One region of the Pseudomonas paraeruginosa genome, then DNA from elsewhere that is predicted to be linked to it. Evidence: predicted binding sites of a transcription regulator. Region 1 holds the regulator's gene; the other holds the start of a gene.
What was found. Region 1 encodes LexA, which represses DNA repair genes until DNA is damaged. Its sites were predicted from a motif close to CTGTNTNNNNANACAG; they were not measured.
Positions count from the first base shown of each region.

Region 1 (4,407 bases):
GGAAAAGCCGGCGGGCTGCGGATCGACCCGCGGATAGATCACATGGGCCGGCATCAGCGCGTCGAGCCGGCCGGCCAGGCGGGCGAACGGGACCAGGTCGCTGCGGCGGATCTCGTCGAGGCTGCGCTCGTCTTCCGGGATAGCCACATGGGAATCGGCCTCCGCCCAGCCGTGACCGGGAAAATGCTTGCCGGTGGCAGCCATGCCGGCGGCGTGCATGCCGCGGATGAACGCCCCGGCGAGCTGCGCGGCGCGCTCGGGGTTGCCCTCGAAGGCGCGACTGCCGACCACGGCGCTGCGCTGGTGATCGAGGTCGAGCACCGGGGCGAAGCTCAGGTCGAGGCCGACCGCCTGTACTTCGGTCGCCATCAGCCAGCCACAATGCTCGGCCAGCTCTTCGGCGTTCGGGTTGTCGGCGATCGCGCGCATCGCCGGAAGGCGCACGAAGCCCTGGCGCAGGCGCTGCACGCGCCCTCCTTCCTGGTCGACGGCCAGCAGCAGGTCGGGGCGGATGGCGCGAATCGCCGCGCACAACTCGCGAACCTGGGCGGGATGCTCGATGTTGCGAGCGAAGATGATCAAACCGCCCACCTCGGGGTGGCGCAGGATTTGGCGGTCCTCGGCGGTCAGCCAGGTGCCGCCGACGTCGAGCATCAGAGAGCCTTGCATGAGGAGTCCTATGGCCGGGAAAACAGCGAAGCCCGCCATGACGGGCTTCAGACAGCGCACACTGTACTGCACCCGGGTGAAAGACTTAAGTGCCGGCAGCGGCGCAGGACAATGGAGCCGAGCGGGAGCCCGGAGTTCCGCGCACCCGAAGGGAAAGGAAAGAAGCGGCGCCCGTCGGGACGCCGTTCGGGTTCAGACCTTGGCGGGAGCCTTGCTGCGCGAGCGCAGCTGCGCGCCGGCCAGCAGCGGATCGTCGATCCCGCTTTCGGCGCGCATGCCGGCCGCGAAGAACGGCACCATCAGGTGCATCACCTGCTCGGTGGAGGTATTCACGCCGAAGTCGTTCTCCGCCATCGCCCGCAGGGCCTTGATACCCGACATGCTGAAGGCGGCCGCGCCGAGCATGAAATGCACGCGCCAGAACAGTTCGATGGGCGGCAGTTTCGGCGCCGCTTCGTTGACCAGCAGCATGTAGCGGCGGAAGACCTTGCCGTACACCTCTTCCAGGTACTTGCGCAGGTGCCCCTGGCTCTGGCTGAAGGCCAGGCCGAGCAAGCGCATGAAGATCGACAGGTCATTGCCGCTGCGCGGCTTCACCGCCATCGCCTGGGACACCAGCAGGTGCAGGAGGTCCTCCAGGCTGGCGTGCAGGGCTTCGGGCTTGGCCTGGCGGCGATCCAGTTCCTTTTCCAGGCTGGCACAGAACGGCCCGAGGAAGCGCGAGAATACCGCCTGGATCAGCGCCTTCTTCGAGCCGAAGTGATAGTTCACCGCCGCCAGGTTGACCCCGGCCTTGCTGGTGATCAGGCGCAACGAGGTTTCGGCGAAGCCTTTTTCCGCGAACAGCTGTTCCGCCGCATCGAGAATGCGTTCGACGGTTTCCGACTGGGCCATGGTTTCTCCGCCTGACAAACACTTGTTTGAAACATACGTTTCAGCCACATCCCTTGTCAAGCGGCAGATGACGCACCGGTCAGAAAAGTACAGAGAAGTCCGGAAAAACGGAAGCAAGACGCCGGCCAACCCTGTTCCGCGCGCTCGAAGAAATGCCATGCGGAAAAACATTGCCAGCGCAGGCTCACTGTATATAATCCCAGGCACTGGATAAAAACACAGAGCGACGACATGCAGAAGCTGACGCCCCGCCAATCCGAGATCCTCTCCTTCATCAAGCGCTGCCTGGAAGACCACGGCTTTCCGCCGACCCGCGCGGAAATCGCCCAGGAACTCGGCTTCAAGTCGCCGAACGCCGCCGAGGAGCACCTCAAGGCGCTGGCGCGCAAGGGCGCCATCGAGATGACCCCGGGCGCTTCCCGCGGCATTCGCATCCCCGGCTTCGAACCGCACGCGGCGAACGACGACGAAGGCCTGCCGGTGATCGGCCGGGTCGCCGCCGGCGCACCGATTCTCGCCGAACAGAACATCGAGGAATCCTGCCGGATCAATCCCGCCTTCTTCAATCCTCGCGCCGACTACCTGTTGCGCGTGCGCGGCATGAGCATGAAGGACATCGGCATCCTCGACGGCGACCTGCTGGCCGTCCACGTCACCCGCGAAGCGCGCAATGGCCAGGTGGTGGTCGCGCGGCTCGGCGAGGAGGTCACGGTGAAACGCTTCAAGCGCGAAGGCAGCAAGGTCTGGCTGCTGGCGGAAAACCCCGAGTTCGCTCCGATCGAAGTCGATCTGAAGGAGCAGGAACTGATCATCGAAGGCTTGAGCGTCGGCGTGATCCGGCGCTGACAGGAGATACCATGCAGACCTCCCACTCGCTGCCCAGCGCCCAGTTGCCACTGTTCCAGGAAGCCTTCTGGGCCAGCAACGGCGCCCCCCTGCTCGACGACGTAATCGATAGTCCGTCAAATGCCGAAGAGCCCGCCGCCTTCAGTGAGCTGTCGCTAAGCGGCCTGCCTGGCCATTGCCTGACCCTGCTGGCGCCGATCCTGCGCGAACTCAGCGAGGAGCAGGAGCAGTCCCGCGATGCTCGCTGGCTGACCCTGATCGCCCCGCCAGCGAGCCTTACTCACGAATGGCTGCGCCGCGCCGGGCTGAATCGCGAACGTATCCTGCTGCTACAAGCCAAGGACAATGCCAGCGCCCTGGCACTCAGTTGCGAAGCCTTGCGCCTGGGCCGCAGCCATACGGTGGTCAGTTGGCTGGAACCCTTGGGCCGAGCAGCACGCCGGCAACTGTCCCGCGCCGCCCAACAGGGTCAGGCCCAGAGCCTGAATATTCGCCTGGGTTGAAGGGGAAGGGCAAAGGGGGCAGTTCAGTGCAGAACGCGCGGACCTTCGTCGTGTTCGATCTCGCCTTCGGCAAGGCGGCCAGCCATTTGCACGCCGACGTTGAACATGGCCTTGGCCACTTCGACATGCTGGCCCTGCAGGAAATTCTTCGCATCCCCGGAGAATTCCAGGGTCACCAGCGCCTCCTCGTCATCGGCGCGACGCAGCACTATGCGCCCGTCGGGCATTTCTACGATTTCAAGGAAGGATGTTGGCATGACAGACGCTCTCTACAAAGACGTGACATTGTAACAGCCCATCCCCGGCATCCCTAGTCCACATCCGCTTCCCGCGCCCCATCACCGGCCCGTGAATACGGTTCCAGAGCGCCGCGACGGCATCAGGTAAATTTTTTTTACTGGCAAATCAACCGACTGGAACAGGAGGAAAAGACCCTACCGCTGATCGGCGAATGACGGTGCCGTTACAGCTCGGTCAAGCTTTCACGGAAACGCAGGAGCAATTGCTTCAGCGACTGGCGCCACTCCTCCAGGGTCTCGCGGGAAAGTGCCGGCGCCTCCTCATCGATGTTGACCGCGACGATCAGCGGCGTCGTCGGGTCGATCTTCACCGCCTTGCTCGGCTGCGGCGGCAGGAACAACTCGGAGTAGGCGTCCAGCAACTGCGCCAGCCAGGTTTCCGGCTGCGACGCCAACTCCACCAGCTCAGCCAGCTCGGGGCTGGGCGCGGCCGCCAGCACTTCGGCATTCAGCAATGCATCCACGCGAGGAGCGGCAGCCTGCGGCAGACGGTAGTAACCGGCGATCTCGTGGCATACACCGAGCACTGCGCCATAGAGGTGGAACAGTGCCGACTCGCGCTCCGCCTGGATGATCGCCTGGGCATTCATCGCCCGCTCGGCATCGGCCCGCTTCCAGGCGTCCAGAGCCAACCCGGCGAAATACAGCTTCTGGTTGGTGCGGGTATAGAGCTCTTGAGCCATGCCGATACTCCCGGAGGCAACAGAAGGAAAGCGTCTCACAGACCAGGTCAGGCACCCGGCCCTCGCGCAGTATAAGCGCGCCCCAGGCAACGGGGCGCGCCATCCATCAGCGCTTGTCTTCGACCTTCCACTTGCCGCCGTCGTAGAACGCGCGCCAGCCGGTGGGCTTGCCGTCGACCTCGGACTGCACGTACTGCTCCTTGGTCTTGCGGCTGAAACGGATCACCGCGGGACGGCCATCCGGGTCTTTCTGCGGGGCATCGCAGAGGTAGTGGTACTTCGGATCCAGCTCGGCCTTGTGCGGAATGATCTCGCTCACCAACGGAGCACGGGTCTCGCGATTCTTCGGGAACTGGCTGGCGGCCAGGAACATCCCCGAGGCACCGTCGCGCAGCACGTAGATGTCATCCACCTTCTCGCACTTCAGCTCGGGCATGCGGATGGCGTCCATCTTCGGCGGTGCCGCCTCGCCGTTCTTCAACAGCTTGCGGGTGTTCTTGCAGGTCGGGTTGG
Region 1 covers NZ_CP020560.1:2,113,030-2,117,436, reverse strand. Annotated here, with positions in the region: gene nagZ (beta-N-acetylhexosaminidase) at 1-669, opposite strand, end outside; gene psrA (transcriptional regulator PsrA) at 862-1,563, opposite strand; gene lexA (transcriptional repressor LexA) at 1,795-2,409, shown strand; gene sulA (SOS-induced cell division inhibitor SulA) at 2,421-2,912, shown strand; gene B7D75_RS10125 (hypothetical protein) at 2,936-3,169, opposite strand; gene B7D75_RS10120 (DUF6586 family protein) at 3,376-3,894, opposite strand; gene topA (type I DNA topoisomerase) at 4,001-4,407, opposite strand, start outside.

Region 2 (4,407 bases), 2.5 Mb from region 1:
TGCCCTGCAGGGCCGCCAGCGGGCGCAGGTGGCGCTCGCCGTTGGCGAACAGATGGGCGCCCGCCTCGCTCACCGGCAGATGGTTGCGGATCGCCGTCATGCAGTCCTGCAGGGCGCGCCTGCCACGGCAGTGCATATGCACGTCGCCACAGGCCACTGCCGGCAACTGCGCGCGGGCAGCGAGCGCCAGCAGGCCGCGCAGGCGAGCGTCGTCATCGGCGCCGCGATGCAGCTCGACGCCCAGCCACAGGCGTTGCGGGAAGCATTCGCCGAGCCAGGCGGCATCGTCGTCATCGCCCGGCTCGGCCAGCCAGATCGCCAACACTCCGTCCAGCGCAGGTTGCAGGTCTTCGCGCAGCAGCCGATAACTGCCCTTGTCGGCCCGCCGCCGGCCACGGGTGATGAGCCGGCAGAGCTGCTGGTAGCCCACCAGGTCCTCCACCAGCAGGACCAGTTTCGGTCCCTGTTCGAGGCGGATCTCGCTGCCGACGAGCAATTTCACCCGGTACTCCCGCGCCGCCTGCCAGGCCCGCACGATGCCGGCCAGGCTGCATTCGTCGGTGATCGCCAGGGCCCGGTAGCCCAGGCGGGCAGCGCGGGCGAAGAGCTCCGCAGCGCTGGAGGCGCCACGCTGGAAGCTGAAATTGGACAGGCAGTGCAGCTCGGCGTAGGCGCTCATGCGAACCAGCCATGCAGCCACAGCGGCCCTTCGCTGCCGACCTCGCGGTAGACCCAGGCGCGTTGGCCGGAACGGGTTTCCACCAGGTAGTAGTCGCGACGGATGTCTTCGCCGTCCCACCAGCCCGACTCGATGCGCTCGGGGCCGGCCAGCACGGTCGGCAGCGCCTCGCCGAGGGGCCGGGGCTCCATCAGCAGCCAACCGGGGCGGAGGCCGGCGGGAGCCAGCGGCACGGACCTGTCGCAGGTCTCCAGCCGCCAGCTGCGCTCCGGACGATGTTCGGCGACAGCGCTCAGGCCGTGTACTGCCTCGTCGCCCAGACGTGCCCGCAGGCGTTCCCGCAACTGGTCCCAGGCGAGGAACTGCTGCGGACGCTCGTCGAACAGTTCCCTGTGCCGCGGGGTGAAGGGGGGCAGTTCGTCGGCCAGCAGGCGCACGGCATGCACTGGCGCGGGCAATTGCAGTTGTTCGAGGCGGCCGCGGGTCAGTTCGAACAGCATGGCCGCCTCGCGCTCGGCGCCGAGCAGGCCGATCGTGACCAGGCTGTCGGCGCGTCCGTGATGCTCCAGGCGCAGGCTGAAGCGCTGCACGCCGCTGTCGCGTCCGGCGAGAAAGGCCGCGAGGTCGGCGGTCAGCCGGCGCAGGGGGAAGAGCAGGGCCTGGTGGGATTCCACGTCGAAGTTGAGCTCGATGCGCAGATCGAATACGTCCGGCGGCCGGTAGTGCTCCAGGGCCAGGGGGATGCGTCCGCCGATGCGATCGATCTGCAGCAGCAGTTCGGCAGGGAAGCGGCGGGCCAGGGCCGCGCGCGGCAGGTCGAGGACCTGTCGCAGGTGGCGCAGCCCCATGCGCCCGAGGGCGGTCGTCAGGTCCCGGGACAGTCCCAGCCGGTCGAGCGGGAGGCTGGCCAGGTGGCGACGCAGCGCGTCGTCGTCCTCGATGGCCAGCCCGTCCTGGCTGTCCACCAGCACCCTGGCCGCCGCCGGGTTCGGCGCCAGGCACAGGCGGTGGCTGAAACCCAGGGCCGTCAGCTCCCTGCGCAGGCGCGCCTCGAAGCGCGGCCAGGGACCGAACAGGGCAAGGCTCGACTGTACCTCCAGCAGCAGCGCGCGTGGATAGTGCAGGCTGACCTGCGAACTGAAGCCATAGGCCCAGGCGGCGAGAAAGGCCTGCCAGCGTTCGATGGCGACGAGGTCGTACTCTGCCGTGGCGAAGACCCGGCTCAGGGCCTGGGCGGCGATCAGCGACTGCCCGGGCTTCAGGCCGAGGGCGCGCGCCGCCGGGTTGACCGCCCGCAGCAGGCGGCGTTGCGGCGGTCCCCCGAGCAGCGCCAGCGGCGCCCCGGGATCCGACCGTTGGCGCAAGGCGCTGTCCATGGCCAGCTGCGGCAGGAGAATGCAAGCCCAGAGCATGGCCGCCTCATTGCCAGGCGCTGGCCGGCAGGGAGGTCGCCGGCGCGAGGCCGCCCCGGCACTTGAGGATGCGCAGGCGCGCGGGGTGGCTCTCCAGGCACAGGCGCAGCGCCGCGGGCGAGGGATTGACCGCTTCGCGCAGGGGGCGATAGGCGAACCCCAGCGCCTGGCCGCTTTCGGCGGCTACCTGGAGTCGACGCAGGGCGCGGTCATCGGCCTGCTGCGGCCAGCACAGCACGGCGGCGCAACTGCCCGAACGCAGGCATTGCTCGGCGGCCCACAGGGCGTCACGGCCGCTGGCCTGGACCAGGACCAGGTGGCGCAGATCGACCGCGGCGGCGAGCCAGGCCTGCGGATAGGGCAGGTACGGCGCGCCGACCAGCACTACGCGGCGTTGTGCCCGGGTCAGGCGGACCAGGGTAGGTAGCAGCAATTGCAGCTCGCCGACGCCGTCGCGGGCGTGGAGGATTTCGCTCAGGGCATGCTCCGGCCAGCCGCCGCCCGGTAGCAGCGCGTCCAGGCGCGCATGCCCGGTGGGCTGGGAGCTGCTGGCCGGGAGAGCGGATTGGCCTTTCCAGACCCGACGGGCATCGAGCAGGGTATTCAGGTCTATGCCTGCTCCTTGTCCCGGGAGAGTGTCGAGAGGGGAACGCTGGGCTACGGATGACAGGGAGGCCAAGGAAAATGACTCGTTTACTGTATGTAAATACAGTATTTGCTGTAGTCCTTTTCTGGTCAATGGCTGTCGGTCGGCATCCTTTTCTATGCCATTGAGACTCAATAACGAATATAATTGAGAATCGTTATTCATATTTGGGCACGCCTCGGCGGTCCAATGCGTTCCGTCTCTCGAAAGGAATTTCCCTAATGGATACCCTGGCCCCCGAATCCACTCGGCAAAACCTGCGTTCGCAACGCCTCAACCTGCTGACCAACGAGCCGCACCAGCGCCTGGAGAGCCTGGTGAAGAGCAAGGAACCCTTCGCCAGCCGAGACAACTTCGCCCGCTTCGTCGCTGCCCAGTATCTCTTCCAGCATGACCTGGAGCCGCTTTATCGCAACGAGGCGCTGGCCCGCCTGTTCCCCGACCTGGCTTCCCGCGCCCGCGACGATGCCGCCCGTGCCGACCTGGCCGACCTCGGCCACGCCGTGCCGGAAGGCGACCAGAGCGTGCGCGAGGCCGACCTGAGCCTGGCCGAGGCGCTGGGCTGGCTGTTCGTTTCCGAGGGCTCGAAGCTGGGCGCGGCGTTCCTGTTCAAGAAGGCCGCCGCCCTCGAGCTCGACGAGAACTTCGGCGCCCGCCACCTGGCCGAACCGGAAGGCGGTCGCGCCCAGGGCTGGAAGAGCTTCGTGGCGATCCTCGACGGCATCGAACTGAACGACGAGGAAGAGCGCCTGGCCGCGAAGGGCGCCAGCGATGCCTTCAATCGTTTCGGCGACCTGCTGGAGCGTACCTTCGCCTGAGTGGCGTTCCTTCTCCTTTGGTCGGCGGCCAACCCTGCCGACGACGAGTGCCCCGGCCTGGTCCGGGGCTTTTTTTGTCTTGCCGCCGGCCAGGAACAGCGTGTCCGACCGGCAGGGCGAATGAAGGCCGGCGTCGGCAGATGGGAGCCCTTAACGAGGTGGCCGCTGCGCTTCCACCGAGTTGCCGAACGAGGTACCCAGGCGAATGCGTGTCGCCGACTGGTTGTACAGGCCGAGCTGGTTTGGCGGACGCCGGACGATGGCGGCGGAATCCAGCTCCTGTTCGCGGCGGGCCCTGGCCGCGCTCTCCGGGTCGGCCATCTGCTGGCTCAGGCATTCATAGGACAGCGCCTGGTAACCATTGACCTCGGTGCTGATGCAGTTCGCCGGTGGCGTCGGCTCGTCGGCCTGGGCGGTGGACATGGCCAGGCCCAGGAACAGGCCCGGCAGGATCCGCGATGAACGGTGCATGACGATTCTCCCGCGCTGGGATGGTGGTTTCCCGCTTATACGGCAATCGGCGAAAACATGTCACCGCGCGCGCCGTCACACCACAGTCACACAGTGCCATCAGGATGTCCCTCCTGGGTGATGGCCATCTGGCCTGCACCGGGTAGTTCGGACTGGAATCCGTCGATGTCGATCCTCGGGGTGGCAAGGTCGTGTGCAGTGTCGTTGCTCGGCCTCGGCATGGTGTTGCCGGCGCCCGGCGCCGTGCCGGGTGAAAGTGGCAGGCCGACGTTGCGCCTGGCGGTGCATGAATTCGATATTCCCCCGCAGGGCCTGGCAGCGGCGCTGGTGACCTACAGCGGAGTGACGGGAATGGCGGTTCTGGTGGATGGCGAACTGGCC
Region 2 covers NZ_CP020560.1:4,614,480-4,618,886, reverse strand. Annotated here, with positions in the region: gene dnaE2 (error-prone DNA polymerase) at 1-700, opposite strand, end outside; gene B7D75_RS21925 (Y-family DNA polymerase) at 676-2,091, opposite strand; gene imuA (translesion DNA synthesis-associated protein ImuA) at 2,099-2,704, opposite strand; gene pigA (biliverdin-producing heme oxygenase PigA) at 2,959-3,555, shown strand; gene B7D75_RS21910 (hypothetical protein) at 3,706-4,026, opposite strand; gene B7D75_RS21905 (STN domain-containing protein) at 4,192-4,407, shown strand, end outside.
Region 2: a site for LexA is predicted at 2,788-2,803, ahead of imuA (translesion DNA synthesis-associated protein ImuA). Genes of this name have one in related genera too.